One region of the Micromonospora sp. NPDC051925 genome, then DNA from elsewhere that is predicted to be linked to it. Evidence: riboswitches for the same ligand, from Rfam matches in the RefSeq annotation. Region 1 holds a riboswitch; the other holds the start of a gene.
What was found. Region 1 has a riboswitch for thiamine pyrophosphate ahead of ACIG87_RS27705 (ECF transporter S component). Riboswitches for the same ligand answer to the same signal wherever they lie in the genome.

Region 1 (3,405 bases):
CTCGTCCTCGTCGTCGTCGATGTCGTCGTCACCCCAGCTACGCCGGGCGAACGGCAGGATGACCCAGAAGGTCAGGAACCACAGGCCGGTGACCACGGTGAGCACCACGGCGATGCCGGTGTCGAGCACGAAGTCGGTGATCAGCAGCACCGCGCTCACCATGGCGACCAGCATGAAGGCCAGGCCACCGCTGGCCATCCGGTGGGCGAAGCGGACCAGCTCCGGCTTGCGACCCTGGCGGAACAACGCCCGGTGGAAGGCGACCGGCGAAATGATCATCGCGGTCGCCGCGGCGGCGGACAGCAGCGCCAGGATGTAGACGTCCCGCTGGAACTCGCTGGTACGGCTGAACCCGTTGCTGAACGGCAGGGTCAGCAGGAAGGCGAAGAGGATCTGGACGCCGGTCTGGGCGACCCGCAACTCCTGGAGCAGATCGGCGAAGTTGCGCTGCCAGCGCTGCTTCTCGGATTCCTTCGACACGGCCACCTCCGGATGAGACGTTGCTGCCGGCGGGGGCACCCCCCGCCGGCAGCAACGCCTGTGCCCGATCCGGACCCACGCGAAACCGGCTCACGATCCCCACTCGGCTCCGGCCCCCGCACCCGGCCACCCCACTGCCCACGCAGCGGCAGCCGACCCCGCACACCACCGCCTCCGACGAGGCGTCGGGCGAGTCGGAGGCCGTCCGGCACGGCCCTCAGGCCGCCCCGCGCACCCGGGCCAGGATCGCCTCGGCCAGCGGGCCCGGCGCACGGTCGGGAATCCAGTGGGTGACCCCGGAGAGCACCACGAAGCGGTAGTCCCCCGGCACGTGACGGGCGCACGCCTGCGCGGCGGTCCGCCCGATGGCGAAGTCCCGGTCGCTCCAGACGTAGGTGGTCGGCACGGTCACCGGACCGACCGCCTTCATGTCCCGCCCCGACATCGCCCGGTACCAGTTCAACGCGGCGGTCAACGCTCCCGGCACCCGCATCGGTTCGACGTACCGGGCCACCCGGGCGGGGTCGCCGATGCCGGCCAGCAACCGGCGCAGGACCGTCGCCCGCCTGGTCAACAGCACCTCCTCTGCCAGGCCCGCCCGGCGGAACAACGCGATGTAGGACGAGCGCGCCCGCTGCCCCCGGTCGGTGGCCAGCGCGTACCCGAAGGCGGCCGGGTGGGGCACCGAGACCGCGGTCAGGGTCCGGACCCGCTCCGGGTGCTGCGCGGCCAGCGCCCAGGCGACGATCGCGCCCCAGTCGTGTCCCACCACGTGCGCGGCGTCGACACCCAGCTCGTCCAGCACCGCCACCGCGTCGGCGACCAGCTCCGGCAGCCGGTAGGCGGCCACCTCGGCGGGCCGGGCGTCCGGCGGGTAGCCGCGCTGGTCGAGCGCGTAGCTGCGCAGCCCGGCGGCGTGCAGGGCGGGCACCACCTCGTCCCACTCCCCGCCGTGCTGGGGAAAGCCGTGCAGCAGCAGCACGACCGCGCCGCCCTCGGGCCCACCGACCCGTACGTCGAACGTCAGTCCCCGCGCCCGCACCCGCATGATCGGCAGCCTACCCAGCCCGGCGGGGCCCGTCCCGGGCGTCGAATGCCGAGAACCGTGGCCTGCTGGGCCGTTCCCGCAGGTCGGTGCTAGCGTCTGCCGAGACAACTTCATATCCGACAGGGGAGCGCACAGCGCTGAGAGTGCGGGCACCGCCCGCAGACCCTCGAACCTGATCTGGGTAATGCCAGCGCAGGGAGTTCGGTCGACCTCCAGCCGCGCCGCCGTCCGGTAGCACCGGGCGCGGCGTGCGTCTTCTCCTGGTTCGATATCTGGACTGGGAGCACCGTATGACACGCACCGACAGCAACAGGTGGCGCACGATCGACATCGTGGTCGCCGCCGTGATCGCCGTGGCCTTCGGCGTCATCTTCTGGGCCTGGGGCCTGGTCTGGAAGGCCGCCGACCCGGCATTCTCCGCCGCACCGGCCGCCCAGGCGGTGATGTACGGCGTCTGGCTGGTCCCGGCGGTGCTCGGCGGACTGGTGATCCGCAAGCCCGGGGCGGCCCTGTTCTGCGAGGCCGTCGCCGCCACCGTCTCCGCGCTGCTCGGCGCGGAGTGGGGCGGCATCACCATCGTGCAGGGGCTGATCCAGGGTCTCGGCGCGGAGCTGGCCTTCGCCGCGTTCCGCTACCGCGCGTTCCGGCTGCCGGTGGCGGTGCTCGCCGGCGCGCTGACCGGGCTGAGCGCCGCACTGTTCGACTTCTTCGTCTGGAACGTCGACTACGCCCTGACCAGTTACCGTCTGCCGTACGCGGCGCTGACCGTGCTCAGCTCCGCCGTCGTCGCCGGCGTCGGCGGCTGGTACCTGACCCGCGCGCTGGCCGAGACCGGAGTGCTGGACCGGTTCCCCGCCGCCCGCGACCGCACCCTCATCTGACCCCCGTGTCGATCACGGAGGTGTCGGCGAGGTGGCGGCCGGAGCACGCCGGCACGGCGATCGCCCGGTCGCCCCGGTCGTCGGGCCCGGCGGACCGGTCCACCGCGCCTCCCGCCGCCTCCGTGGTCGCCGGGGTGGGCCGGCCGGCGGGGAGGTGCGCATGGCGAGTGTGAGGTTGGTCGGCTTCGGCTGGCGGCACGCCGGGCGGCGGGCCTGGGCGGTACGCGGGGTGGACCTGCGGATCGACCACGGGGAGCGGGTGCTGCTGCTCGGGCCGTCCGGGGCCGGCAAGAGCACCCTGCTGGCCGCGCTGGCCGGGCTGCTGCCGGCGGACTCCGGCGAGCAGGAGGGCACCGTCGAGATCGACGGCCTCGACCCGGCCAAGGCCCGCGAGCGGGTCGGCACCGTCTTCCAGGATCCACAGTCACAGTTGGTGATGGCCCGCTGCGGTGACGACGTCGCGTTCGGCCTGGAGAACCGGGGTGTGCCGGGTGACGAGATCTGGCCCCGGGTGGACGAGGCGTTGCACCGGGTCGGCTTCCCGTACCACCGGGACCGCCCCACCGCGGCGTTGTCCGGCGGCGAACAGCAGCGGCTCGCCCTGGCCGGCGTACTCGCGCTGCGACCGGGGCTGCTGCTGCTCGACGAGCCGACCGCCAACCTCGACCCGGCCGGCGCGGAACTGGTCCGCCGGGCGGTGGCCGGCGCGCTGGACACCGACACCACCCTGGTCCTGGTCGAACACCGGGTCGCCGACGCCCTCGCGCTGGTCGACCGGGTGGTGGTGCTGGCACCCGGTGGCGGGGTCCGCGCCGACGGGCCACCGGAGACGGTCTTCGCCGCGCACGGTGACGCGCTCGCCGCCGAGGGCGTCTGGGTGCCCGGCCACCCCACCGCGCCACGCCCGGCCGCCGGACCGCCGGGCGACGAGTTGCTCACCGCCGACCAGCTCGGCCTGCCACCCCGGCTGACCGCCACCGACCTGGCCGTACGCGC
Region 2 (3,405 bases), on a different contig from region 1:
GGGCACGAGGTAGACCGACTCGCCGTCGGCGTACCCCCGGATGACGTGTCGGAAGTCGGGCGGGCGGTGACCGGGCGCGCGCAGCCGCAGCACCTGGCCCTTGACCGGGCGCACCGGCAGCCCGGTCAGCGCGGCGGCGCCGCAGCCGGCGGCGACCACGACGACCGGCGCGACCAGGTCGGCCAGCCGGGTCACCGCGCCGGGGACCAGGGTCACGCCGGCCCGTTCGGCGGCGACGCGCAGCGCGGTGACCAGCCGGCGCGGGTCGACCTGGTGGTCGCCGGGGGCGACCGCGCCGCCGCGCAGCCGAGGGGTCAGCGCCGGCTCGCGGTCCCGCAGCTGCGACGGGCGCAGCGCGGTGATCGGCAGCCCCAGCCCCTGCTGGTACGACCAGAGTCGGCGGGCCTCGGCCAGATCATCTCCGGTCAGCCCGACCACGAGGGTGCCGTCGGTGCGGTATCCGAACCCGGCCCCGGCAGCCCCGGCCAGCTCGGCAGCCCCGGCCAGCTCGGCGACACCGGCCAGTTCGGCGGCGAAGCCCGGCCAGCGGGCGGCGGACTCGGTGAGCAGCCCGGTCAGCTCCCGCTCACCGAAGTACGCCTCGGCGACCGGGGCGAGCATCCCGGCGGCGACCCGTGACGCGCCGGAGCCGGGGGCCGGATCGTGCACGACCACCCGCAGGCCACGGGCCGCGCACCGCCAGGCGATCGCCAACCCGACCGGACCTGCCCCCACGACGGCGACGTCCGGTCGGGTCAGCACGTCAGCGCCGCGATCAGTGCGGCGGTGGCCCGGCCCGGGTCGGCGGCGGCGGAGAGCGCCCCGACCACCGCCACCCCGTAGGCCCCGGCGGCCCGCAGCGCCGGCACCGACCCGACGGTGACCCCGCCGATGGCGATCACCGGCACGTCGACGGCCTCGGCCACGGCGCGTACCCCGGCCGGGCCGATCGGGGCGGGCAGGCCGGTCTTGGTGCTGGTGGGGTGGCACGGGCCGACGCCCAGGTAGCTGGCCCCGGCGGCGACCGCCCGCGCCGCGCCCCCGGGTTCCCGGGCGGTCGCGCCGAGCACGGCGTCGCCGCCGAGGACCCGGCGGGCCGCCGCGACGGGCAGGTCGTCCGCGCCGACGTGGCCGCCGTCGGCGCCCACCGCGAGGGCCACGTGCAGCCGGTCGTTGACCAGGCAGGTCGCCCCGTACGGCACACAGAGGGCGCGGACCCGGTGGGCCAGGTCGTACGCCTGGCGGTCGGTGGTCTCGTCGGTGACCCGGACCTGGACGACCAGGTCGGCGCGGGCCACCGGGAGGGCGGCGCGCAGGACGGCGAGCGGGTCGCGCCCCGGTCGGGTGTCGGTGATCAGATGCAGTCGTCCGAGGGACGGCACGACAACTCTCCTCCCTGCGCCGGCATTATCCGGATCAGGTTCGACGGTCGGGGGCTTCAGCCCCCCTCTCAGCCCGGTACACCGGGCTCCCGTGGGTTACGTGCCTGTGACCGTACGACAGATCTGCTGATCCGCCAAGGGGTCTCCATTCATGCGATCCCCTCGATGTTTACCTTTTTAGGCTTCTCTCCACTTAAGCCGGAAAAGTGAATAGCCGATATCGAATCGTTACATGCTCATGCCTTGCCGGAAACCAATCCAGCGGCGCTAATTTGTTCAACCGATCGACATTATTCCCGTGCGGGCCTCGGCGTGGCCCGCACCTGATCGCCACCGATGCGGACCTCGGCGGGCCCGCACCAATCCGACCGGGGACGGTCTGCGGCGAGTCGTCCCCATGCCCACCACTGTCCAGCACGGACAAAAGGAGCATGGAGTGTCTCCATCCCGCCATCGCCGCGCACGTCGCGGCCCACTGGGCGCCGGCATACTCGCCCTCTCCCTACTCGCCAGCGGCCTGATCGGCGGCACCGCCGCCCAGGCCGCTCCCGCCGCGGCGGCCCTGCCACAGGCCGCACCGGCACCCGCACCTGCGGCAGCCGCCGCCGAGCCGTTCTCGGTCCTGGTCTTCTCCAAGACCGCCGCGTTCCGGCACGACGCCATCCCGGCCGGCATCACCGCGATCCGCAAGCTCGGCACGGACAACGGGTTCACCGTCGACACCACCGAGGACGGGGCCGCCTTCAACGACGCCAACCTGGCGAAGTACCAGGCGGTGATCTGGCTCTCCACCACCGGTGACGTCCTCGACGCCACCCAGCAGGCCGCGTTCGAGCGGTACATCAAGGCCGGCGGCGGCTACGCCGGCGTGCACGCCGCCTCGGACACCGAGTACGACTGGGCCTGGTACGGCAACCTGGTCGGCGCGTACTTCTCCGGCCACCCGGCCAACCAGCAGGCCACCGTCAAGGTCGAGGACCACGCGCACCCGTCGACCGCCGACCTGCCGGACAAGTGGTCCCGGTTCGACGAGTGGTACAACTTCCGGACCAACCCGCGCTCCAAGGTGCACGTGCTGGCCAGCCTGGACGAGAAGTCCTACAGCCCGGGTTCCGGCGCGATGGGCGCCGACCACCCCACCGCCTGGTGCCAGGACTACGACGGCGGTCGGGCCTGGTACACCGGTGGCGGCCACACCCAGGAGTCGTACACCGACCCGCAGTTCCTCTCCCACCTGCTGGGCGGCATCCGCACCGCCGCCGGGGCGGAGAACGCCGACTGCGGCGCCACGAAGACGTCGAACTTCGAGAAGGTCACCCTCGACAGCAACACCAACAACCCGATGGAGCTGGACATCGCTCCGGACGGCCGGGTGTTCTACGCCGAGCGCGACGGCCGGGTGCAGATCGTCAAGCCGGACACCGGCAACACGGTCACCGCGGCCCGGCTGGACGTCTTCACCGGCAACGAGGACGGCCTGCTCGGTCTCCGCCTCGACCCGGACTTCGCCACCAACAAGTGGATCTACCTGTACTACGCCCCGACCGGTGGCGCCCCGCGCAACTACCTGTCCCGGTTCACCGTCAACGGTGACACCATCGACAAGGCCACCGAGAAGGTCGTCCTCCAGGTCGACACCCAGCGCAACACCTGCTGCCACGCCGGCGGCAGCATGACCTTCGACTCGAAGGGCAACCTGTACCTGGCCACCGGCGACAACACCAACCCGTTCGAGTCGAGCGCCTTCACCCCGATCGACGAGCGGGCCGGCCGGCAGGACTACGACGCGCAGCGCAGCTCCGGCAACACCAACGACCTGCGCGGCAAGGTGATCCGGATCCACCCGGAGGACGACGGCACGTACACGGTCCCGGCGGGGAACCTGTTCGCCCCGGGCACCGCGAAGACCCGTCCCGAGATCTTCGGCATGGGCTTCCGTAACCCGTTCCGGATCGGCGTCGACCAGAAGACCGACACCCTCTACGTCGCCGACTACGGACCGGACGCCTCGGCGGCCAACGCG

Region 2: it holds a riboswitch for thiamine pyrophosphate, as region 1 does, so the genes downstream of both, thiE (thiamine phosphate synthase) here and ACIG87_RS27705 (ECF transporter S component) in region 1, are expected to answer to the same signal.

Annotation. Positions count from the first base shown of each region.
Region 1 is NZ_JBIUCH010000025.1:19,466-22,870, forward strand. It holds gene ACIG87_RS27695 (DUF6328 family protein) at 1-480, opposite strand, end outside; gene ACIG87_RS27700 (alpha/beta fold hydrolase) at 698-1,528, opposite strand; TPP riboswitch at 1,640-1,745, shown strand; gene ACIG87_RS27705 (ECF transporter S component) at 1,819-2,409, shown strand; gene ACIG87_RS27710 (ABC transporter ATP-binding protein) at 2,570-3,405, shown strand, end outside.
Region 2 is NZ_JBIUCH010000003.1:321,966-325,370, forward strand. It holds gene thiO (glycine oxidase ThiO) at 1-762, opposite strand, end outside; gene thiE (thiamine phosphate synthase) at 756-1,382, opposite strand; TPP riboswitch at 1,377-1,484, opposite strand; gene ACIG87_RS06075 (ThuA domain-containing protein) at 1,819-3,405, shown strand, end outside.